DNA from 2 places in the Mycobacteroides immunogenum genome. Region 2 is predicted to be linked to the other one. Evidence: riboswitches for the same ligand, from Rfam matches in the RefSeq annotation. Region 2 holds a riboswitch; the other holds the start of a gene.

Region 1 (11,862 bases), 2.0 Mb from region 2:
CACCGCCTGCTCACGCCGGAAGATCACCCGCTCACCGATCAGGTCGCGGATGGTCAGCGCCAGACCCAGGAAGCTCGCACCGAGGTTCGTCAGCGCCAGCAACAGCCCCGGTTCGTTCGGGTTGTCGGGCAAAGCCACGTTGAAACCGGCACTACCAGGCACCGACAACACCAGGCCCGCAAGGACAAACGGCAGTAGCGCCAAGAAGATGAAGTACCCGCGGTCGGCAAGAATCAGCCGTCCCTGGCGGCGCGCCACCGTGGAGACCTGCCGCAGCAGGCTGGTCTTGGGGGGCTTGCCCAGATCGCCGGGCTTGCTTGCCGCCGTGACCGGTTTGTTCGCGGCGGGGTGCCGCGACAGATAGGCCTGATGCACCCCGTCGGGATCGGCGGCGGCATTGGCGAAGATGTCGGCCCAGTCGGTGGTGCCCATCTCCTGGCCGATGCCACGGGGCGGCCCGCAGTAGGCGGTCTTGCCGCCGGGCGCCAACAGCAGCACCTGGTCGCAGTAGCTCAGGTAGGTCAGTGAGTGGGTAACCACCACGACCACGCGGCCCGCATCGGCGAGCTGGCGCATCAGGCTCATCACCTGACGGTCCAGCGCCGGGTCCAGACCGGAGGTGGGCTCGTCCAGGATCAGCAGCGACGGGCCGGTCAGCAGCTCCATGGCCACCGAGGCCCGCTTGCGCTGCCCACCGGAGAGCTTGTCAACGCGCGTCTCGGCGTGCTTGGTCATCTCGAGTTCCTCGAGAACCCGGGACACCACCTGCTCACGATCTTCCTTGGTGGTATCCGGCGGCAGGCGCAGCTCGGCGGCGTAATGCAGCGCCTGGCTGACGGTCAGCTGCGGGTGCACCACATCGTCCTGCGGCACCATGCCGATGCGGTTTCGCATCACGGCATATTCGGCGTGCACCCCGTGCCCCTCGAAGGACACCTTGCCCGCCGACGGTTGGGTGTTGCCGACGATGAGCCGGGCCAGGGTGGACTTGCCGGCGCCGGAGGGTCCGATCACCGCGGTCAGCGAGCCGGGACCCGCCGAGAAGCTGATGTCGTCGAGCAGCTTCTTGCCGCCCTCGACGACGAAGTCGATGCCTTGCACCTCAAGGCCGCCGACCCGGGTGGCCATCGTCGGCTTGACCAGCGTGCCGTCCTGGACGACCAGGTCGACGTTACCGATGGTGACGGTGTCGCCTTCGCGCAGCGACGACTGCTCCACCTGGACGCCGTTGACGAAGGTGCCGTTGATGGTGTGCAGGTCCTGGATCTCCAGGCCGCCCGCTGTCGGAAGCAACAAGGCGTGGTGGCGCGAGGCCAGCACATCGTTGACGACGATGGTGTTGTCGGGAGCGCGGCCGACGGTGATGGCGCCGGGTGTCGGCTTGGGCGCGCCGCCGATGCCCAGTGCGCGCATCGCCCGTGTCCCGAAGGGCTCAACCGGCTCGCTGGAATAGGAGGCAGGCGCCGGGATGGGTTCCGACGGGTATTGCTGGCGCGGCCGGGTGGGGCCCGAGGTGCTGGGTGTCCCGTAGGTATGGGCGGCCGACGGCGGGGCTCCGTACGGATGCTGCTGACTGGGCGGCTGGCCGTATGCCTGCGGGGCGGACTGGTACCCGCCGGTGGGGTAGTGCTGCTGGGCACTTGAGTACGGCTGGCCGGTGGTGCCGGGCTGCTGAGCGCCGGTGTAGGGCGTCTGCTGTTGGGTGCCCGAGACATACCCGCGCATGGTCGGGGGAGCGATGCCCAGCTGTGTCTCGCTGCCCAGGCCTCCGAGCGCGAAGGTCAGCCGTGGGCCGCCCGGATCGCCCAGGTTGATCACGGTGTCATCGCGCACCTCGACCCAACCGACCTGACGGCCGTTGACGAACATGCCGTTGAGACTGCGTTGGTCCTCGGCGATCCATTTGCCGTCGACAAACCTGATTATCAGGTGGATACGCGACACCAACGGGTGTGTGATGCGTACATCGGCGTGGATATCGCGGCCGATATGAATATCGTGCCCGGGTGCGAACTTTCGCTCGTCACCGTCGAATGCCACCGTGAGAGTGGGTGCTTCCCGACCAGTCATCGCTACCGACTGTATCGGTTCACAGCCAGTGGTCAGTCTTCCCGCGCCGGATGCTCACGGGCGCGGGAAGACCGGTGCGCTCGTGCGCAGCGTCAATTGGCGACCGTAAATCGCTCGCGCCGGTGTGCCGGGTGTTCGAGTTCGTCGGCTACCGCGACCGCGAAATCTTCGGCCGAGATGCGCTGGCCCGCCGGGGAGTCACCTGCGACGCGGTAGGAACCCGTGCGCTCTCCCGGCTCGATAAGCGGCGCCGGGGAGAGGTACACCCAGTCCACGTCTTGTCCGGTCCGCTCGAGTATCTCCAGCGCGGCACCCTGAGTCAGCGCCTCGGCGCGGTATGCCTCCGGGAACTCCGGGGAGTCGACCAGGCGTATTCCGTTGACGCGGAGCGTTCCCGCGCCGCCGACGACGAACAGCCGGGTGCCGCGCAGGTTTGCGGCGGCTGTGCTGATCGCGTCGATGAATTCGCTGTGTGGTTCACCGGAACGGCTTGGTCCGATCGCGGAGACAACAGCGTCATGCTCGGCGGCGGCTGTCGCCACGAGAGTGCTGTCGGAGAGTGTCCCGGGTTGGGCGTCGTCACTACCGCGGCGGCTGTATCCGGTCACCTCGTGTCCGCGTCCGCGTAGCTCGGCGGCGATGCGCGAGCCGACCATTCCGGTTGCGCCGAATATTGCGATCTTCATGGGGCTAGTCCCTTCTTCGATTCGTGCGAACGCCCCGACGGTATCCAGTGGTAACTTGGTACCTCAAAGTAACTAATGGAGTTTTCGATGTCTGCCTCGTCACAGCCCATGGATGACTGGTTGGGAAATCTGTTCGACACGGAATGCCCCACCCGGATCGTGTTGGACAGAGTCGGGGACAAGTGGACAGTCCTGGTGGTCGCGGCCCTTGCCGACGGACCCTTGCGGTTCACTGTCCTGCGCGATCGCGTCGGCGGCGTAACCGGCAAGGTGCTCACGTCCACGCTGCGCTCGATGCTCCGCGACGGCTTGGTGACGCGGATGGCTTATGCCACCGTCCCGCCGACAGTGGAATACCAGCTGACCGAGTTGGGCGTTTCGCTTCGCGAGCCCATCGACCACCTGCGGGCGTGGGCTGAGCGCAATGTGGCGCGCATCGTGCGCAACCGGGAAGCCCATGATGGAGCCTTGTCGTCGACGGACGTAACCATCGGGTGACTACGCCCTGGTGCGCGTGAAGTTCAGAGGTTGTGCAATAAGACGAGCGTCCTGATGAGGACGAGCGCGCACAGCGCCGGCCAGTACCAAATGTGCCAGTGACACAAGTGCCCGATGCCCATCGCAACGGCCGCGGCCACGCACGTGACCGCGGTCAGTAACGACCAGACGAATAACGCGGCGGCGGCATCGGCCTGATCGGGGACGGCGCCACTGAATGCCAGCGGAAAGATCGCGGTGAACGTGACGATTCCTGCCGCCACGCTGACCAGCAGCCAGAGCAGCCAGCTGGCGATGGACTCCGCGGTCCCCGGTTTCCGGCCCGCGGCCGCTGTCGTCATGACAGCGATGCTAGGTGAGCACGCAATGAGTTTTGCTGAAAATTGTTGCCATGCATTGATTGCAGTGGGTGCACCGCGAATGCGTCTGCCGGTCGGCCGCCACCCGATTCACCAGATCCGGATCGGCGAGCAACGCGCGGCCCATGGCCACAAAATCGAAGCCCTCGGCCATGGCCAGGTCCATCGACTCGCCGCCGGCGATGCCGCCCAAGAGAATCAGCGGCATGTCCAGCTCGGCGCGGAATCGGCGGGCATCGTCCAGCAGAAAGGCGTCGCGGTAGGGATAGGACCGGAAGAACTTCTTTCCCGTCAGCCGTACGCCCCACCCCATGGGCTTGGGGAAGCCCTGGGCGAGCTCGCGGATTGGAACGTCGCCGCGGAACAAGTACATGGGATTGACCAGGGAGCTGCCCGCGGTCAGCTCCAGGGCATCGAGCCCACCGTCCTCTTGCAGCCATTTGGCCGTCTGCAGGGATTCCTCGATGGGAATGCCGCCGCGGATGCCGTCGGTCATGGTCAGCTTCGCGGTGACGGCCAGCCGCCCGCCGGCGACCTTGCGTACCGCCTGCACCACGGCACGGGCCACCTTGGCACGGTTGGCCAGTGAGCCGCCGTACTCGTCGCCGCGCCGATTGAACAGCGGGCTCAGGAATGAGCTCACGAAATATCCGTGACCCAAATGGATTTCGACGGCATCGAAACCTGCCTCGATGGCCAGCCGGGCCGCGTTCGCGTGCGCGGCGATCACACCGTCGATGTCCGAGGCGCTGGCCCGGCGGGCGAATTTCATGCCCAACGGGTTGAAGAACCGGATCGGCGACAGCGCCGGGAATCCGTTGGATCGTGCGTTGGCGACCGGGCCGGCGTGGCCGATCTGTGCCGATACGGCGGCACCGGTGTCGTGGATCGCACTGGTGAGGCGGCGCAGCCCGGGGATGGCTTCTTCGCGCATCCAGACCTGGCCGTATTCGGTGCGTCCCTCGGGGGCGACGGCGCAATACGCGACCGTGGTCATGCCGACCCCGCCGAGTGCGGGTTTGCGGTGATATTCGATGAGATCGTCGGTCACGAAGGCGTCGGGGGAGGCGGCCTCGAACGTGGCGGCCTTGATTGTCCGGTTGCGCAGGGTGATGGGGCCGAGTCGCGCGGGCGCCAACACGTCGGGAACTCCAGCGGCGTCACTGCCCATGGGCGGGACATTACGCCGCGACGACGGGCGACAGATTCTGGATGTGGACTCCTACTTTTCGGCACGCGCGGTGGATGTACGTTCGTCGTATGACCTCCCTGAATTTGTCGGCCGACGAAGTTCTGACCACCACCCGTTCGGTGCGCAAGCGCCTGGATTTCGACAAGCCCGTCGAGCGCGCGGTTGTCGAGGAATGCCTGAATATCGCGCTGCAGGCACCGACCGGTTCCAACCATCAGGGCTGGCACTGGGTGATCGTGGAGGACGCCGGCAAGAAGAAGGCGATCGCCGACATCTACCGCGAGGGCTGGAACAAGTACGCCAAGGGCGCGGGCGCCACCTACGCCGAAGGTGATTCTCGGGCAGAGCGCAAGGCAAAGGTCGTGGATTCGGCCGGCTACCTCGCCGAGAACTTCGAGCGCTCGCCGCTGTTCCTCATTCCCTGCATCGAGGGACGCCTCGACAATCTGCCGGTGGTGGGTGCGGCATCGTCGTGGGGATCGCTGCTCCCCGCGGTGTGGAGCTTCATGCTTGCCGCGCGTAACCGCGGTCTGGGGTCGGCCTGGACGACATTGCACCTGATGGACGACGGTGAGAAGCGCACCGCGGACATCCTGGGTATCCCGTTCGACAAGATCACCCAGGGTGGGCTGTTCCCCATCGCGTACACCGTCGGCACCGACTTCCAGCTCGCCAAGCGTCAGCCGCTCGCCGACGTCCTGCACTGGGACACGTGGTGAGGGGCGATGAGCCGCTTGCGCGAAGAGCTGTAGGCCCAGGAATACTGGGCGTGTGACGGCGACTCGACTTGACGGCAAGGCCACCCGCGATGAGATTTTTGTGGAGCTGGCCACCCGCGCCGCGGCGCTGAAGGCGGCGGGCAAGACACCGGGGCTGGGCACCATCCTGGTGGGTGACGACCCGGGCTCGCACGCCTATGTGCGTGGCAAGCACGCGGACTGCGCCAAGGTGGGCCTCAACTCGATCCGCCGCGATCTGCCCGCCGATATCGACCAGGCCACGCTGTGCGCCACCATCGACGAGCTGAACGCCAACCCGGATTGCACGGGCTACATCGTGCAGCTGCCGTTGCCCAAGCATCTCGACGAGAACGAGGCGCTGGAGCGCATCGATCCCGACAAGGACGCCGACGGGCTGCACCCGACGAACCTGGGGCGGCTGGTACTGGGCAAGGAAGCGCCGCTTCCGTGCACGCCGCGGGGCATCGTCTATCTGCTGCGTCGCTACGACGTCGCACTCGACGGCGCACATGTGGTGGTGATCGGCCGTGGCGTCACGGTGGGGCGTCCCCTGGGGCTGCTGCTCACCCGGCGCTCGGAGAATGCGACAGTCACCCTGTGCCACACCGGAACCCGTGACCTGGCCGCGCTGACCCGGCAGGCCGACATCATCGTGGCCGCCGCCGGCGTGCCGCACATGGTGACCGCCGACATGGTCAAGCCGGGCGCCGCGGTGATCGACGTGGGCGTGAGCCGGGTCGACGACAAGTTGACCGGCGACGTGGCCGAGGATGTCTGGGATGTCGCCGGGTACGTCTCGCCCAACCCCGGTGGGGTCGGGCCGCTGACCCGAGCCTTCTTGCTCACCAACGTGATCGAGCGAGCGGAGCGTTCGTGACCACTACCCGGGACCTGTTCGGCGACGCGTTGGATGCCGTCCGCCGATTTGCCCGTGAACAGTGGCCGATTCTGGTGGTGTCAGCGGTTTTTCTGGTGGCGTTGGGTTTGGTGATCGCCGACCGCTGGCGGCGCGGTGCGTTGGTGGTCGGCATCGCCGTCGGTATCGCGGCGGCGATGCGCCTGGTGCTTACCGACGAGACCGCGGGCCTACTTGCGGTGCGCAGCAAGACCTTTGATGTGGGGGCTCTCGGTGCCGTCGCGGCGGCGATGGTCTACCTTGCGTTGACCATCGATCCGCTGGGTACCGGCTAGGGCGCTACTTGAGCAGCTGCACCGACCGCGCGATGGAGTCGGCCTGCTCGCCCAGGAACTGCTCGGACGGTTCGCTGTTGGCGCCGACCACATTGGTGGTGGCGATCTGCCAACGCTGATCGCCTTGCCCCACGAAGGCCACGTAGATCTTTGGCGTGGCGGCTACCGGTGGCTTGCCCTCGGCGGCCGGTGGCTTCTCCAGCTCCAGGCTGGCCGAGGCGCCGGGCAGATTGGGGCCATCCCATGAGTCTCGTTTGTCCGCAGTGACTTTCGACTTGCGGGTCTTGACGAAGTCGCTCACCGCGTCGGCGTTGGATGCGGCCAGCCAGCCCTTCACCTCGGGGGCGTCATCGGACGGTGCCAGCTTGCGGATCCGCACGTACTGGGCCAGCTCCGATGATTCCCACTTCGGCCGGACCTGGTAGGTGACCAGTCCCTTGTTGTTGTGCACCCCGTCGGCGAAGGACACCCAGTCATTGGGTGTGCTGATGTAGATGCCCAGGTCGGGGATGAACTGGCGGGTATGCCGCTCGGCAGGCGCACTGCTCGAGGTGGGCTCGGACGCACTCGGAGCCTCGGAGGGTGACCCGTTGGAGCCACAGCTGGCGAGTGCCGGGGTCAGGAGCGTGGTGGTGACAAAGAGGGCTGCCAGCAGGCGGCGATCCGTATGCACGGGTACACCGTAGCGGCACCGGGGCGCGCGCGTCTTGGGAAGAACCCTGTGAATTGAGGCACCCGTTCAGTGATTCAGGGTCGCCCGGATGCTCACCGTCACGTAGGGCAGCGCAAGACCCGTCGACTGTGCCAGCGCGGGATGGGTGGCAAGCAGCTCGCGAACCTGCTGCAGGGTCTTCTTCCGGGCGGCCTCGGGGGCGGTGATGCAGTAGCTGCGTGAGGCCACCATATCTAGAAGTGCTTGCGGGGTAAGGTAACTCGTCCACTCCACCTGGTGGCGCTCTTGCGCTGTGAACGGTGCGGGAAGCTCCTGGATGTCGGCCGAGTCCGACGCGTTCTCATGGCCGATGATGTGCCCCAGGTCCGACACCCAGCCCAGGCGTTCGTCGCGCACATTCCACACCAGGCCCAGTCGCCCGCCCGGGCGGAGTACTCGTGCCACCTCGGGGATGGCGCGCTCGGGGTCCACCCAATGCCAGGCCTGCGCCACCAGCACGGCATCCACGCTGTTGTCGGGCAGTGGAATCTCTTCGGCGGTGCCCAGTAGCGCGGGGGTATCGGGCAGCGAATTGCTCAGCACCTCAAGCATTTCGGCGAGGGGATCGACCGCGACGACATTGAGTCCGCGCTCCACCAGGCGGGTGGTCAGCTTGCCGGTGCCTGCGCCCAGATCCAGGACATCGTGCGCTCCGGGCGGCAGCAGCCAATCGATTGCCTCGGGTGGATACGAGGGCCGGCCTCGTTCGTAGGCGGCTGCCTGCGAACCGAACGACAGCGATGGTTCTGCTTGTGCGTCCGGCATTCGCGCTCCCTCTGGTCCGGTGTTTACGAAGCCTGTGTTGCCTTGGCCAGTGCGAGCGTCTCCCGCACCAGCTCGCTCACCGCATCGAACTCGATGAGGAACGCGTCATGGCCGTGCACAGACTCAACCACCCGCAAGCCGGTACAACCCGGCAGCAGGTCCGCTAATTCCTCCTGCAGTCGCAACGGGTACAGCCGATCGGAGGTGATGCCGCCGACCACGACGGGGACCGGGCAGCTCTTCAACGCCTTCTCGACGCCTCCACGGCCGCGGCCCACATCGTGGCGGTTGAGCGATTCGGTCAGGATGACGTAGCTGCCCGCGTCGAAGCGCCGAATGAACTTGTTGCCCTGATGTTCCAGGTAGCTCTGCACCGCGTACCGGCCGTCCGCCCAGGGGTCCTCGGGTCCGTCCGGGCCGACCTGCGGGCTGTTGCCGAACCGGGTGTCCAGCTCGACCTCGCCGCGATAGGTCAGGTGTGCGATGCGCCGGGCCAGATTCAGGCCGTTAACGGGGCTGCGTCCACTGCCGTGATAGTCACCGCCCTGCCAGTCCGGGTCGGCCTGGATCGCGGCGATCTGCGTGCTCTGCGTGCCGATCTGGTCGCCGGTTGCCCTCGCGCCGACCGCCAGCACCAGCGCCGCACGTACCGAATCCGGGTGCGTCACGGCCCATTCCAGTGCGCGTGCGCCACCCATCGATCCACCGACGACGGCGGCCACCTCGGTGATACCCAGTTGCGCAAGTGCGGCGACATCGGCGTGCACCTGGTCGCGCACCGATACCTCGGGGAATCGTGAACCCCACGGCTTGCCGTCAGCGGCGAGTGACGTGGGGCCGGTGGTGCCCCGGCAACCGCCCAGGACGTTGGTGGCGACGGCACACCAATGGTTGGTGTCGATGGCCGCGCCCGGGCCGATGATGCCCTCCCACCACCCGCCGGTGATGTGCTCGGGTCCGGCGGGCCCCACCACGTGAGAATCGGCGGTGAGCGCATGGCAGACGAAGACCACGTTGTCGCGGCGGGGCGAGAGCTCTCCCCAGCTCTGCACCGCGACGGTCACGTCGTCGATCACGGCACCGCTTTCCAGCGTCACCGAACCGATTGGCACATAGGCGATCTCATCGCCCTGGGGCAGGGCAATGCCGGGCGCCGGCAGCTGCTGGCCGGCGGATGAGCCGCTTGCGCGAAGATCGTCGGTCAAGGTCACGATGATGCCACCGCCGCGGGTTGTTTGAGCCGGCGCACGGCCGCGAATCCGGACTCCAGGTCGGCCAGGATGTCGTCGATGCCCTCGATGCCGACGGCCAACCGGACCAGTCCCGGTGTGACGCCCGAGGCCGCCTGCTCGGTGGGCGAAAGCTGTCCGTGCGTGGTGGTGGCGGGGTGGATGACCAGGGAGCGCACATCGCCGATGTTGGCCACCTGGCTGTGCAGGGTCAGCGAATCGATGAAGGTGGTCGCCGCCTCGACGCCGCCGTCCAGTTCGAAAGCGAGCACGGCACCGGCACCCTTGGGGGCCAGGGCCTGCGCGCGCTCGTACCAGGGCGACGTGGGCAGCCCGGCGTAGTTGACGCGGGTGACTTCCGGCTGGCTGACCAGGAACTCGGCCACCCGCTGTGCGTTCGCGACGTGCCGCTCCACGCGCAGGCTCAATGTTTCCAGGCCCTGGGCGATGAGGAAGGCGTTGAACGGTGAGATGGCCGGACCGAGATCGCGCAGTAGCTGCACACGTGCCTTGAGGGCATAGGCGGGCGCGCCCAGGTCGGCGAACACCACCCCGTGGTAGCTCGGATCCGGGGTGGTGAACCCGGGATGACGCCCCTGGGTCCAGTCGAACGTGCCGCCGTCGATGATCACGCCACCGATGGCATTGCCGTGTCCGCCAAGGTATTTGGTGGCCGAGTGCACCACTACGTCGGCCCCGTGCGCCAGCGGCTGAATCAGGTACGGCGTGGCGACGGTGTTGTCGACGATCAGGGGGATACCTGCCGCGTGCGCGATCTCGGACAGGCCCGCGATATCGAGAATGTCGTTCTGCGGGTTGGAGATCGACTCGGCGAACAGCGCCTTGGTGTCCGGGGTGATGGCCTTGCGCCACGACTCCAGATCGTCGGGGTCGTCGACGAAGGTGGTCGAGATGCCCAGGCGCGGCAGGGTGTAGTGCAGCAGGTTGTAGGTGCCGCCGTACAGCCGGGGGCTGGACACGATGTTGTCGCCGGCCTGCGCGATGTTCACGATCGCCAGGGTCGCCGCGGCCTGCCCGGATGCCAGCAGCAGCGCCGCCACCCCGCCTTCCAGGGCGGCGATGCGCTGCTCGACAACGTCCTGGGTGGGGTTGCCGATGCGGGTGTAGATGTTGCCTTCTTCGGACAATCCGAAGAGCGCGGCGGCGTGCGCGGTGTCATTGAAGACGTAAGAGGTGGTCTGGTAGATCGGCAGGGCCCGGGCGTTGGTCGCCGTGTCGGCGGACTGGCCCGCGTGGATCTGCTTGGTCTCGAAGGTCCACTGGGCGGTGCGGTCGATATCGGTCATGGAGCTCTCCTGGGAGTGGTCGGGTAGGGAGGTCAGGGCTGGGGGCAACAGTGACAGTGCTGATGAGCCGCTGGCGCGAAGAACAACCGGAACCGACAACAGGAACGCAGGGACCTACCCCCGGGTGACAAATACTCCATCGGGCCAACCTGTCTTCTCGGGGCCCGCCATCGGACCCGCGCTTGCCGTGTGGCCGACCGTTCCGTCATCAACCTCTGACAGCCAGTCGGCTACTCAACCTGGTCATCACCCGGGGCACCCCACCGCGGTTGGAGGGTTGCCGACCAGCGAGCCGGGGCTTGACGCTGGTACTCATGACCGATTAGCAGCGTATCTCAATTCACCGAATGGTTGCCACCAGGTAGTCCAAGCACGTATGGGAGCGCGATCACAGGCCGTCCGCCCGCCTAGGCTCGGAGCCGACGTGATACTGAATAGGAGCCCGTGTGACCCACGGGGTACCTGAGATTTTGACCGACCAACAAGTCCGATCAACGATGCCGGGAGTGACCATGAGTGCGCAGCAGCCGACCATCATCTACACGCTGACAGACGAGGCGCCGCTGCTCGCGACGTACTCCTTCTTGCCGATCATCCGGGCATTCGCCGGACCGGCCGGTATCGATGTCCAAACCAGTGACATCTCGGTCGCGGCGCGCATCCTCGCCGAGTTCGCCGAATACCTCCCCGAAGACCAGCAGGTTCCGGACAACCTGGCCGAGTTGGGCCGGCTGACGCAGCTGCCCGAGACCAACATCATCAAGCTGCCCAACATCAGCGCATCGGTGCCGCAACTGCTCGCCGCCATCAAGGAACTGCAGGGCAAGGGCTACAAGCTGCCCGACTACCCCGGTGACCCCAAGAACGACGAAGAGCAGGCGATCAAGGCCCGTTACACCAAGTGTCTCGGCAGTGCCGTGAATCCTGTTCTGCGCGAAGGAAACTCGGATCGGCGCGCGCCGAAGGCCGTCAAGGAATACGCCCGCAAGCACCCGCACAGCATGGGGAAGTGGTCGCAGGCCTCGCGTACTCACGTCGCCACCATGAAGGAGGGCGATTTCTACCACGGTGAGAAGTCGCTGACGCTGGACCGCGACCGCAAGGTCAAGATGG
Region 2 (11,862 bases):
CGTGCTTTCACTCCGCGCGCTGGGATCATGCGGTGCCCTACGCCGGGAAACGGGTTGGGCTCATCGGCACCGGGTCCTCGGGGGTGCAGATCATCAGCGCACTCGCCGATCAAGTTCAGCACCTGTCGGTCTTCCAGCGCTCCGCGCAGTGGGTCGCCCCGGTTCCCAATTTCACCTACTCGGGGCTGTCCAAATCCATCTGGTCACGCGTACCCGTACTCAACAGATTCTCTTATCGCTTGTGGCGCTTCTATTTCGAACGAGGAGTGGGGGGTTCGGTGGTGAGCCCGGGCGCACGCCGCAAGCTCATCCAGGGGTTCGTGCGGGCATCACACCGACTGCTCATCCGCGACCCGGCGCTGCGCGAGAAGTTGCATCCCGACTACGAACCGCTATGTCGGCGGCTGGTGATGTCGGTGCCGTTCTTCAAGGCGGTGCAACGGCCCAATGTCGCGGTACTCACCGGGGGAATCGATCGCATTGTGCCGCAGGGCGTCATCACCAAGGACGGGCTTCTACACGAGCTCGATATTTTGGTGTGTGCCACCGGTTTTGACGCGCATTCATATCTGCGCCCCATGGAGGTCATCGGGCGCGACGGCATCAAGCTCAGTGATGAGTGGAGCGACGGGCCGCGCGCCTATCGCGCCGTGGGACTCGCCGGATTTCCCAACTTCTTCCTCTTGATCGGGCCCAACAGCCCGATCGGCAACAACTCGCTCATCTCGATCGCCGAGACGCAGGTCAAATTCGCGATGCATTGGATCGACGAAATCCGTTTTGGCCGAGTGCGATCGGTTGCACCAACCGCTCATGCCGCAGAGACATTCAATGCCGAGATGCGTCGGGCCATGCCCAACACGGTGTGGTCTACCGGTTGTGACAGCTGGTATCTGGGGGCCGACGGAGTCCCCGAGCTGTGGCCCTGGCCGCCGGTTGACTACCGGCGCACGCTCACCACACCGATACCCGGGGATTTCGCGATCACCTAGCGACGTCGTGGACCGACAGCACCAGCTCGTCTCCTGCCCTGGACGCCACCAAACGCTGGTATGGCAGATCGGCGCCCACGGCAACGCCGCCCTGCCCGCGCCAGCGGGTGACGAGCGCATCCACGCCGCGAATCTGATTGTCATTCAAGTCCTGTGCACCCCCCGCCAGCAGCCACAGCCTGATCACCCGGCGGCGGATGGCAGGCGCCAAGCCCCGTAGATCCGAGATCGCCAGGCTCCGCGTATCGGTAAAGACCGTGGCCGCCTGCGCGTCGAGCGCTTCCCCGTCTTCCCGCACCGACACCGCGGTGCGGGCCAGGGCCTCGGCGACACCGCCGCCAAGTACCTGCTCCAGCAGCGGCAGCACTTCGTGCCGCAGGCGCACCCGCACAAAGCGAGAGTCCACGTTGTGCGGGTCTTCCCATGGAGTGATCCCTAATTCGGTGCATGACGAACGTGTTTCGGCTCGGCGCCGGTCCAATAGGGGCCGGCCCCATGGGTCATCCCAGGGGCGCATGCCGGCGATGGAGCGCGCACCGGACCCGCGTCCCAGCCCCAACAGCACCGTTTCGGCTTGATCGTCGAGCGTGTGCGCGAGGAGCACCGGCTTTCTGCCTCTCGCCTGCCTCAGTGCCGCGTACCTGGCGCTGCGCGCCGCCGCCTCAAGGCCACCCACCCCATCGACGGTCACCGCAAGCACCACGGCGTCGCGGCAACCCAGGGCCAACGCCTGCTCGTGCGCCTGGGCGGCGACCTGCACCGAGCCCGGCTGCAGGCCGTGGTCCACGATGAGCGCCGTCACCGCCCAGCCCTGGGCAACGGCAGCCGCGGCAAGCGCCAACGAATCCGCACCACCCGATAAGGCCACCGCCACTTCAGATACACCAGAAAGGTACTGTGCACCAAATGCTTTGACCGCTCCTCGCAGAGCTAGAGAACCCGGGTGATCCATTGGTCCGGATCCTCGATCTCGGCAGGCTTGGGCAGGGTTTCCGCGTCCCGCCAGATGGTGTTGAAGCGTTCCATGCCCACCGTGGCCACCACGTGGTCGACAAACCTCTTGCCCCGCGTGTACTGACGCATCTTGGCGTCCATCCCGATCAGTGCGCGGATGATCCGCTGCAGTGGGGGCTGTTTGCGTGAACGCCGAGCCTCAAAGCGGGCTCTGATGGACGACACCGACGGGACCACCGCCGGCCCCACCGCATCCATGACGTGATCGGCATGCCCCTCCAGGAGGGTGCCCAGCACCAACAGGCGGTCCAGCGCATCCCTGCCGCTCTCGGACTGCATGGCGCGCAACAGATCGACTATTCCGTTCTCGCCCTGGCTCTTCGGTGCGCGAACGAAATCGGCCAGCCTGCCCAGCATGCCGGCGACGTCCTCTTCCTGCTCGTGCGCCAGGGTGGCCAGGGTTCCGGACATGTAGTCGGCCAGCCACGGGTTGGCCGAGAATTGCACGCGGTGGGTCACCTCGTGCAGACATACCCACATCCGGAAATCGCTTGGCAATACCCGAAGTTGACGTTCCACGGCAATGACGTTCGGATACACCAGCAGGAGCGCACCGGCACCGTCAGCGGTAAACGGGTCGTACTGACCCAGGATTCCCGACGAGACGAAGGCCAACACCGCGCCCGTCTGCGCGCCGGTGACACGTCCGGACAGGAACCCGGTGGCGCTCCCGCCACCGCCTGCCATCAGTCGCATGGACTCCGCGGCAGCCGCGATCCAGCTGGGGCGATCGATGATCCGGGCCTCCGGCACAAGCAGCCCATCCGCCAATCCGGTGACCTCACGCACCGGCGCCTCCGCCCGGCGCGCCGCATCCGCCAATTCGGCGATGGCCTGCTGGCGGGTGTACTCGGTGGTGGGTGGTGCCGGCCGCGCCAACTTGGCGCCGACGGTCGCGGCGAATTCCCAGTTGACCATGCGGCCAACCGTCAACTCCGGACTCGTGGTTCCGGTCGCCGCGTCACCCGACTCAGCCATCAGCTACATCCGCAGGACCGCAGCACGGCTGCCAGGTTGTCCACCGCGTTGCGCGCGGTGGGCGCGGTCGCGTGGTTCTGCATCAGTGAGAAGGTCAGCACTCGCCCGCTGCTGTCGGTGACCACGCCGGCCAACGTGTTCACGCCGGTGAGCGATCCTGTCTTGGCCCGTAACCAACCTGCCGAGGCCTGATTCTGGGTGACAAAACGCTCCGAGAGCGTTCCGCTGCCACCCGCGATGGGCAACACATCCAGAAGCGGGCGCAGCTTCGGTTTGTCGGTGCCGGCGGCGGCTCCGATGACCTCATCGAGTGTGCGCGCGGTGACCCGATCGTCTACCGAAAGCCCACTGGAGTCACGCAACGTCAGGTCTGTGAGATCGATTCCCGCGCTGCGTAATTGGCCCGTCACGGCATCGACGGTGCCAGTGAAGGTCTGCGAGCGGCCCGTGGCCAGCGCCACCTCGCGGCCGATGGTTTCCGCCATGACGTTGTCGGAGGCGTTCATCATCTCCCGCAGCCGCTCCATCAACGGCGCCGACTGAACGGACGCAATGGATTTCGCTGCCGGTGGCGCGGCGTCCAAGCGCACCGCGTCCGGATCGACCCCGAGCGCCGTGGCCAGCGCGCGCCCCGCGTCCAGCGCGGGCGTGACGGAACGCCGCGAGTCGTAATCGGTCGGCTGGGTGCGCCCGGCATCCAGCATCACGGCCTGGATGGGCGCGACATCGCCGCCGTCGATATCGGCGGGGTCCCATCCGGGCGCCATCGACGGCCCACCGAATCGGCTGATATCGACGGTGATTGACGTGACAGTGACCCCCGACTTGCGCACCTGATCTGCCAGATCGCTGATGCGCGCGGCATCGCGATACCAGGTGTCAGTGCCCGCCGGTGCCGCACTAACAATCGGGTCGCCCCCGCCCACCAGCGTCACCAACCCGCGCTGCCCGGCAGTGTCGGCCACCACCGAGGTGGTCAGCTTGGCGTCGCGCTCCAGGGTGAGCAGCGCCGCCGCGGCGGTCAGCACCTTGTTGGTAGAGGCCGGCACCATCGGCACCGTGGAGCCCTGCTGCCACAGCTCACGCCCGGTCAGCGCGTCGGTTACCCGACCGGTGAACATGCCCAGCGCCGGATCGGCCAGTGCCTTCTCCAGTGCTTGGGCCAGACCATCGGCCGTCGGGATCGGTGCCGAATCGGAAACCGGAACCACACCGGGTTTCGGGGTGACCAGCGCCGGTTCCGGGTTGGCGTTCTGCAACTGGCGCGCGGTAGAGGCGCCGGTGGTCAGCGAGGCCAGCAGCACCAGCGCGGCAATCGCCAACACCACAGCGACGGCGAGCAGAACGTGAGTAGAGCGCCGCCAATGACGCGGATCAAGTGCCCTGGCGGTGACCATGCTCTGCAGGGTATCGCTATCCTGGTGCGCGCTGGATGAGCGCTTACGCGAAGACCAACTGCTAAGTACCACCGACATTCAAGGAGCGGGTGTGGAGTTCGACGTCACCATCGAGATCCCCAAGGGTCAGCGCAACAAGTATGAGGTCGATCACGAGACCGGCCGAGTGCGCCTGGACCGCTTCCTCTACACCCCCATGGCGTACCCCACCGACTATGGGTTCATCGAGAACACGCTGGGCGAGGACGGCGATCCGCTGGACGCGCTGTTGTTGCTGCCTCAGCCCGTCTTCCCGGGCGTGATCGTCGAGGCCCGGCCCGTCGGCATGTTCAAGATGGTCGACGACGGTGGTGGCGACGACAAGGTGCTGTGCGTGCCTGCCGGAGACCCGCGCTGGGACCACATTCAGGACATCGGCGATGTCTCCACCTTCGAGCTGGACGCCATCAAGCACTTCTTCGTGCACTACAAGGATCTGGAGCCGGGCAAATTCGTCGAGGCCGCCGATTGGGTGGGCCGCGCCGAGGCCGAGGCCGAGGTTCTCGCGTCGTTCGAGCGTCTCAAGACCCAGGGGCACTAGCCCGGCATAGGTGCCTGGCACACGACGGCGAACACTTCGGTGCTGCTTTGGGAGACAATCACCCCATCAACGCTGATCGAGCAGCTGATGGTTCCTTCGCCGACCATGGTGACATTCATGGTTAGCGGAACGTCTCGGCGCGTGACCGTCACCGAGACGGCCCAGGGCTGCGAAACATTCGACACACGCACATAGTCGCTATCGGTCATGTAGGCGACATTGACCCCGCCGCCCGAGCCTCCCACGCTGTAGGTCACGCTCTTGCCGCCCTGCCCCGAGCCGCCCGGACCCTGGCCCGTCGTCGGCACCGGCTTGGGCGCCTCGGTCGTGGTGGGCACCGGTGGTGCCTCGGTGGTCGTTGGTGTCGTCTCCACTCCGGTGCTGGTGTTCGGTGGGGGTGGTGACGGCGGAGGCGGCTCCGTGGTCGTTATGGACGGCAGCGGGACGTCATTGGGCCCGGTCCAAGTGGTCGACGGGGTGACGGTGACCGTGCTCGGCGCCGCCACTTCGGTGCGGCGGGTAATGACCCAAACGGAGGTCAGCGCAATCACCAGCACCGCCAGCACACTGACGCCGGCGACTATCCAGGGCCATTTCGGCGGCTTGGGATCTTCCGGGTAAGGAACGGGCTCACCGCCGGGCCACTGCTCCTGCGGGTATTCCTGCCAGGCCGGATCCGTCACTGTCCCCCACTCCTTCCCCAACACTGCCGACTGCAATGTTACGTCGCGTTAAGCTCCTGCAAAATCAACCGTCACCCTCTAGCGAACCGCGGCAGCCCGCCGAATCATGGTCATATGTTGATGCATCAGGGCATCGGCCGCGACATCTTCAACCAGATGCCCGACACCAAGGCGGTCCACGCGCTGTACGAGTGTTGTGGCAGCGTGACCTGGGCCAGGAAGATCGCCGCGACACGTCCATTCGCCGATCACGATGCGCTGTTCCGGTGCGCGGACAACGAGCTGTTCGCGCTGTCAGAAGAATCTCTGGACGAGATGCTGACCGCCTATCCCCCGCTGGGCAAACGGCCGGGAAGCGTGCGATCACATGCCGAGCAGTGTGCGATACGCGATGAGACGCCGGGAATGATGGCCGCGCTGCGTGCCGCTGCCCATCGCTACGAACATCACTTCGGCCATCGCTTCGTCATGCATTTGTGTGGTCAGGACGGCGCCTCGGTGCTGCGCGCGATCTCTGATCGAATGCATCACGACGCGGATACCGAACGCAAAGTAACCCGCAACGAGCTCGCGAAGATCAATCGCACGCGGCTGGAGCGCATGCTCGGGCCCGAAGGCGGCTACGACAACTGGTGAGCGGCCTCCACCGGCGCCTGCTAGGCGGCTAGCGGTATCCGCTGCGGCAGCAACGCGAACACCCGGCGAGCGGCGCAATCGATGTCTGTGGTCGGCGATACCGGAATCAAGGTGACCCCGTCGGCCACCCCGGCCAGATAGATGTCGGCGATCAGGCCCGCCAGTCCCTCGGGAGTCCCCGCGTACGAGACCGCCGCCGGCACCCGCAGACTGGCGAAATGTTTACGGGCCGATCGTGAATCGGCCTCAATGTGCACGTACACGTCCAGGATCACGGCGACAGCGTCCTTGCGCGAGGTTCGCAGGGAATGCCTGGCCCGCTGCGCCTGCTTGAGATCGGGAGCGTTGACGCGCGCGGTGACACCCGTTCCGTTGGTCAGTTCCTGCCATCCGGCAGCGCCGTCGGTGAAGACCCGAAACGTTTCCTGTTGTGTCGACACAAACGCAACGGTACCTGCGAGAACCCGTGAGGGCCATCGTTGAATTCCTGATGAGCGGATCAACCCCGATCAGGCCGGCGGGGCCAACAGTCTCATCCCACGACTTCTTTGTTGCGCTTGCGCCGGCGCGCTGCTTTCGCAACAGGCGTGACCGTCTCGGTGCCATAGCTGTAGTTGTCCAGCCGGAAGTACTTGTTGTGGAAGTACATCTCGCCGAAACCGCCCGGACGGAAGGGGGAATCGCCGTGGTTGTCGATGTAGTAGGTATTGGCCGTTGAGCATGCGGGGGAAAGCCACAGATGATTCTTGTTGCGCTCATGCATCTTGTGGAAGTACGCGTCATGCACTTCCGGCTTCACCTCTGCGGTGGTTGCCCCTCGTTTCTTAGTCTCTGCGATGACGCGGGCCGCGTGCGTCGTGGTCGACTCGATGAGCATGTGATACGGGCCGAACACATACCCGTAGGGACCCAGCACCAGAAAGAAGTTCGGGTAATCGGGAATCGAGACACCCTGATATGCCTGGTAGCGATTCTCCTGAAAGAACCGCTTGAGGTCCTTGCCACGCCGTCCCGTGGTCGGGAAAGCCGGCATGTGATCCCAGATGGCGAACCCGGTGGCGCAGATCAGCACGTCTACTTCGTGCTCGGTCCCGTCCGCTGTCAGCAATCCCTTCTCCGTGATGCGCTCGATCGGCTCGGTCACCAAGGCCACATTTGGGCGGTTGAAGGTCTTGAGATAGGTGTTGGAGAACGAGGGGCGCTTGCAGCCGAATCCGTAGTAGGGCAATAGCTTCTCCCGGGTTACCGGGTCGTCCACTTGGGTGCGCATCCAAGACCGAATCCTGTTGGCCAGGGCCATCGAGGCGGATTCGGCGTACTTGGAATCGATCCTGAAGACGGCATCCGGGATGTACGCGGTACTGAGGTTGATGGCATACCGGATGCCCTTGGCCACCCCCGGGAACCCGAAAAGCGCCCGCCAGAAGCTGTTGTACTTCCAGTCGGGTTTGGGCCCCACATAGATGGGGGTGCGCTGAAACACGGTGAGATGGCCGACTTCTGGAGCGATTTCCGGAACCATCTGCAGTGAGGTGGCGCCGGTTCCGATTACAGCCACCCGCTTGCCGGCGAGCTGAACATCCTTGTCCCAGAGCGCGGTATGCATCAAAACTCCCTTGTAGGAGTCGATCCCGTCAATCTCGGGGAGCTTGGGTTGCTCGAGCCCGCCGGTCGCGGCTATTACATGCCGACCGGTGATGACACTGTCGTCCTCCAGCGTGAGTACCCAAATATTTTGGGACTCATCAAATTCCTGACGTACGACGCGTGTGTTGAATCGGATTCTGTCGCGCAGCTCATGCTTATCGACGAGTTCATTGGCGTACTGCTCGAGCTCGTCGCCCGGGGTGAAGAACTTGGACCAGGTGGTCTTCTGATCGTAGGAGAAGCTGTAAATGAAGGTCGGGATGTCGACCGCCACCCCCGGGTATTTGTTGGCGTGCCAGGTACCACCGGCAGCACCCCACTTTTCCAGGATCACGAAGTCGTGGATTCCTCTTTTGATCAGTTCCACCGCGGCTCCGATGCCCCCGAAACCGGCCCCGATGATCACGACCTCATGGTCGGGCACACCCGGTCCGGGCTGGTTGGCCACTCCACCTTGCACACGCGCACTAGTCATACGACGTCCTTGTCAGTCCGACCCGTTATGTGTCGGACTGAAAGTAACACGTATTAATAGTTACGGATATGCGGAATGCGCAATCATGCCGCCAGGAAGTCCGGCAGTGGGCGCGGATCGTCCAGCGGCCCGACCTGCCCGTCGCGCTCGGTGTAGGTCAGGGCCGGCCCGCGCTCGACAAGCTCGGTGATCGCGCCGATGAGGCGGGTGATGTCGCCGGCGGTGGTTCCCAGCCCGATGCTGGCGCGCAGCGCACCACCCGGCGCGCCCAGCCTGGCCAACAGCGGGTGCGCGCAGAATCGCCCGTCACGCAGCCCGATACCGTGCTCAGCCGACAGATAGGCGGCGACCACCGACGGCGTATAGCCGGCGACGGTAAAGGACACGATGCCCAGCCCGTCACGATCACCCTCCCAAATGCGCAGAGTGTCAACGCCTTCAATCCCACCGAGCCCTTCTCGCAGCTGTGCCGTGAGCGCTTCCTCGGCCTGTCCCACATCGCCGAGGGCGGTCAACGCCTCACACGCAGCGGCCACCGCGGCCACGCCAACCACATTGGGGGTACCCGCCTCATGCCGCTGCGGGCCGGTGAACCAATCGGCCCCATCGATATCCACATCGCGGACCGCGCCGCCCCCCGCGAGATAGGGCGTGGCGGCATCGAGCCAATCGGCCTGCCCCACGAGGACTCCGGCGCCGAACGGCGCGTAGAGCTTGTGCCCGGAAAACGCCAGATAGTCGATTCCGTCAGCGGCAAGATCTATTCGGCGGTGGGGTGCCAGCTGCGCCCCGTCCACGGCGATCCGCGCCCCGTTGCGGTGGGCCACGGCCGCCAGTTCGGCTAGCGGCAGCACCTCACCGGTGACATTGGAGGCACCGGTGACCGCCAAGAGTGCGGCGGGCCGCCGCGCCAACTCCTGGTCCAGCGCGGCCACGGTGTCCGCGACGGTAGCTCGATGCGCCACCACGCGAGCGCCATATCGCTGCCAGGTCAACAGGTTTGCGTGGTGCTCGATATCGAGCACCACCACCTCTCCCGGTACGGCAGACGCCAGCAGATTGAGTGAATCGGTGGTGTTGCGCGTGAAGATCACGTGCTGGCCGTCTGCGGCACCAACGAAACGCGCGACGGTTTCCCGAGCGCCCTCGTAGAGCTTCGTGCACACGCGTGAGGCATAGCCCGCACCCCGATGCACGCTGGCGTAGTACGGCAGCAACGCGGTGACGCGGGCCGCGACATCACTGAGCGCGGGCGCGCTGGCGGCGTAATCGAAATTGGCATACCGAATCCAGCCGCCTTGGGCCAGTGGAACTTTGGTATCGGCTCCCACTACCTGCGCGGCCGGCTGCTCAAACCCTGATTGTGCGGACACTGACATGTGACATCCCATCTCACCGGACCCGCCCGGCGAGTCCACGCTTGCCGCGCACGGTCGCGCGCGGCCAGGTCGTCACCTGGAGCACCCCGCCGTGGATGCGCCGCTCGCGTGCAGGCGAACGGCATGGAGGAGGGTTGCCGACCAGCTAGCCAGGGCTTATCGCTGGTTCTCATGACCTGAGCGCAGTGTGCCCGCGGGCCGCCGCCAGCGTCAAGCGCATTGCGCACGGTGATTGAAATGCTCGGCGCCAGGTTGGCGACCTGTCTCGATTTCCGGTCGCGGTGCCCATAGGGCACACTGGGCAACGGAGGGGAGTATTCCTTCGCTGCGGTGTCGTCATCACATCGGCCAATGATGGTCCGGTCGGTGCCGCGGGCCGGTGACCTGCCGGCGGAAGAGACCTCCGGCGTTTTGGCGACCGGAGGTTCAGTAATGCAGGTATCTCAGCTCGAGTGGATCATCACGCTGGCCGTCACGGTCGCGATCCTGCTGATCGACGTCGTGGTGATCGGCCGACGGCCCCACGAGCCCTCGACCCGTGAAACCGCCATCGCACTCAGCATCTATGTGGGACTGGCACTGGCCTTCGGGCTGTGGGTATGGCTCTTCCACGGCGGCCAATACGGGCTGGAGTTCTATGCGGGCTGGCTCACCGAATACAGCCTGTCGGTAGACAACCTGTTCATCTTCTTGATCATCATGGCCAGCTTCAAAGTGCCGAGGGTCTATCAGCAAGAGGCCCTGCTGGTCGGCATCATCCTGGCTCTGATCTTCCGCGGTATTTTCATCGCGCTGGGCGCCGTCGCCATCGAGCAGTTCACCTGGATCTTTTACCTTTTCGGGGCGTTCCTGGTGTACACCGCGATCAATCTGGCCCGCGATACCGAACACGACGACGATGCCGACAACGCCGTGGTGCAATTCGCCCGCAAGCACCTGCGCACCACCGACAAGTGGGACGGGCTGCGGCTGTGGGTCCGGGAAAACGGAAAGCGGCTGATGACGCCGATGTTCCTGGTGATCGTCGCGCTGGGCACCACCGACCTGCTGTTCGCCCTCGACTCGATCCCGGCCATCTACGGACTCACCAAAGAGCCCTACCTGGTATTCACTGCCAATGTCTTCGCCCTGATGGGGCTGCGTCAGCTGTACTTCCTGCTCGGCGACATGCTCAAGCGCTTGGTGTACCTATCGCAGGGATTGGCGTTCATCCTGTTCTTCATCGGCATCAAACTGATCCTGCACGCCCTGCATGAGAACGAACTGCCCTTCATCAATGGCGGCGAACCGGTGCACGTGCCCGAGATCCCCACACTGGCAAGTCTCGGGGTGATCGTGGTGACGCTGCTCATCACCACCGTTGCCAGCCTGTACAAGACCAGGCGCGCGGCCCCATAGCCGCGCGGCAACGAGCCGCGCCGCAGCCGGACCGATAGGCTTCGCTGCGGCAGCCCATCCGATCGCGGAAATTACGAGGAGCAGCGTGACCGGCCCCGACGAGTCACCCACGAGCCGCGCGCACGAGGAGGCACCGGACCCGGCGCCTCAGCACGCGCCTCAACCCGTCGTCCAGGAAGCCCCGGGCCACCCGGTACCTCCGCAATATCTCCTCGGTAGGTCGGCGCCACCTGCGCGCACCCTGATCGACATCCTCTACTCGACTGCCGCGGAGCATCCCGACGCACCGGCCATCGACGACGGCACCATTCAGCTCACCTATTCCGAGCTGATTGTCGACGTGGAAGCCAGCGTGGAGTGGCTGGGCAGCCGCGGTATCGGCCGGGGCGATCGTGTCGGCATCCGGATGCCCTCGGGCAGCTACTCGCTATACGTGGCGATCCTCGCCACCCTGGCGGCGGGGGCGGCATACGTTCCCGTCGACGCCGACGACCCCGACGAGCGCGCCGCGCTGGTGTTCGGCGAGGCGCAGGTCGCGGCCGTGATAACTCCCGGTGGGCTGGTGCGCGGCCCCGGCTCGTCGCGAGGCTGGCGGGCCACCAAACCGACGCCCCGCGATGACGCGTGGATCATCTTCACCTCGGGTTCCACCGGTACGCCCAAGGGCGTCGCGGTGACGCACC

Evidence for each region. Region 2 has a riboswitch for S-adenosylmethionine ahead of ABG82_RS03155 (aminotransferase class V-fold PLP-dependent enzyme). Riboswitches for the same ligand answer to the same signal wherever they lie in the genome.
Region 1: another riboswitch for S-adenosylmethionine. It lies ahead of ABG82_RS20900 (bifunctional o-acetylhomoserine/o-acetylserine sulfhydrylase); the one in region 2 lies ahead of ABG82_RS03155 (aminotransferase class V-fold PLP-dependent enzyme).

What each region holds. Positions count from the first base shown of each region.
Region 1 covers NZ_CP011530.1:4,212,114-4,223,975, reverse strand. The annotation lists gene ABG82_RS20955 (ATP-binding cassette domain-containing protein) at 1-2,070, opposite strand, end outside; gene ABG82_RS20950 (NAD(P)-dependent oxidoreductase) at 2,163-2,756, opposite strand; gene ABG82_RS20945 (winged helix-turn-helix transcriptional regulator) at 2,844-3,254, shown strand; gene ABG82_RS20940 (hypothetical protein) at 3,278-3,595, opposite strand; gene ABG82_RS20935 (NADH:flavin oxidoreductase) at 3,606-4,784, opposite strand; gene ABG82_RS20930 (nitroreductase family protein) at 4,874-5,524, shown strand; gene ABG82_RS20925 (bifunctional methylenetetrahydrofolate dehydrogenase/methenyltetrahydrofolate cyclohydrolase) at 5,577-6,422, shown strand; gene ABG82_RS20920 (DUF3017 domain-containing protein) at 6,419-6,736, shown strand; gene ABG82_RS20915 (hypothetical protein) at 6,741-7,409, opposite strand; gene ABG82_RS20910 (class I SAM-dependent methyltransferase) at 7,476-8,213, opposite strand; gene metX (homoserine O-acetyltransferase MetX) at 8,237-9,373, opposite strand; gene ABG82_RS20900 (bifunctional o-acetylhomoserine/o-acetylserine sulfhydrylase) at 9,421-10,749, opposite strand; SAM riboswitch class IV at 10,923-11,069, opposite strand; gene ABG82_RS20895 (NADP-dependent isocitrate dehydrogenase) at 11,262-11,862, shown strand, end outside.
Region 2 covers NZ_CP011530.1:619,132-630,993, reverse strand. The annotation lists gene ABG82_RS03200 (flavin-containing monooxygenase) at 1-992, shown strand, start outside; gene tilS (tRNA lysidine(34) synthetase TilS) at 985-1,866, opposite strand; gene ABG82_RS03190 (zinc-dependent metalloprotease) at 1,923-2,984, opposite strand; gene dacB (D-alanyl-D-alanine carboxypeptidase/D-alanyl-D-alanine endopeptidase) at 2,984-4,381, opposite strand; gene ABG82_RS03180 (inorganic diphosphatase) at 4,473-4,961, shown strand; gene ABG82_RS03175 (MmpS family transport accessory protein) at 4,958-5,644, opposite strand; gene ABG82_RS03170 (2-oxo-4-hydroxy-4-carboxy-5-ureidoimidazoline decarboxylase) at 5,759-6,280, shown strand; gene ABG82_RS03165 (hypothetical protein) at 6,301-6,720, opposite strand; gene ABG82_RS03160 (flavin-containing monooxygenase) at 6,813-8,402, opposite strand; gene ABG82_RS03155 (aminotransferase class V-fold PLP-dependent enzyme) at 8,486-9,781, opposite strand; SAM riboswitch class IV at 9,814-9,958, opposite strand; gene ABG82_RS03150 (TerC family protein) at 10,214-11,179, shown strand; gene ABG82_RS03145 (Pls/PosA family non-ribosomal peptide synthetase) at 11,265-11,862, shown strand, end outside.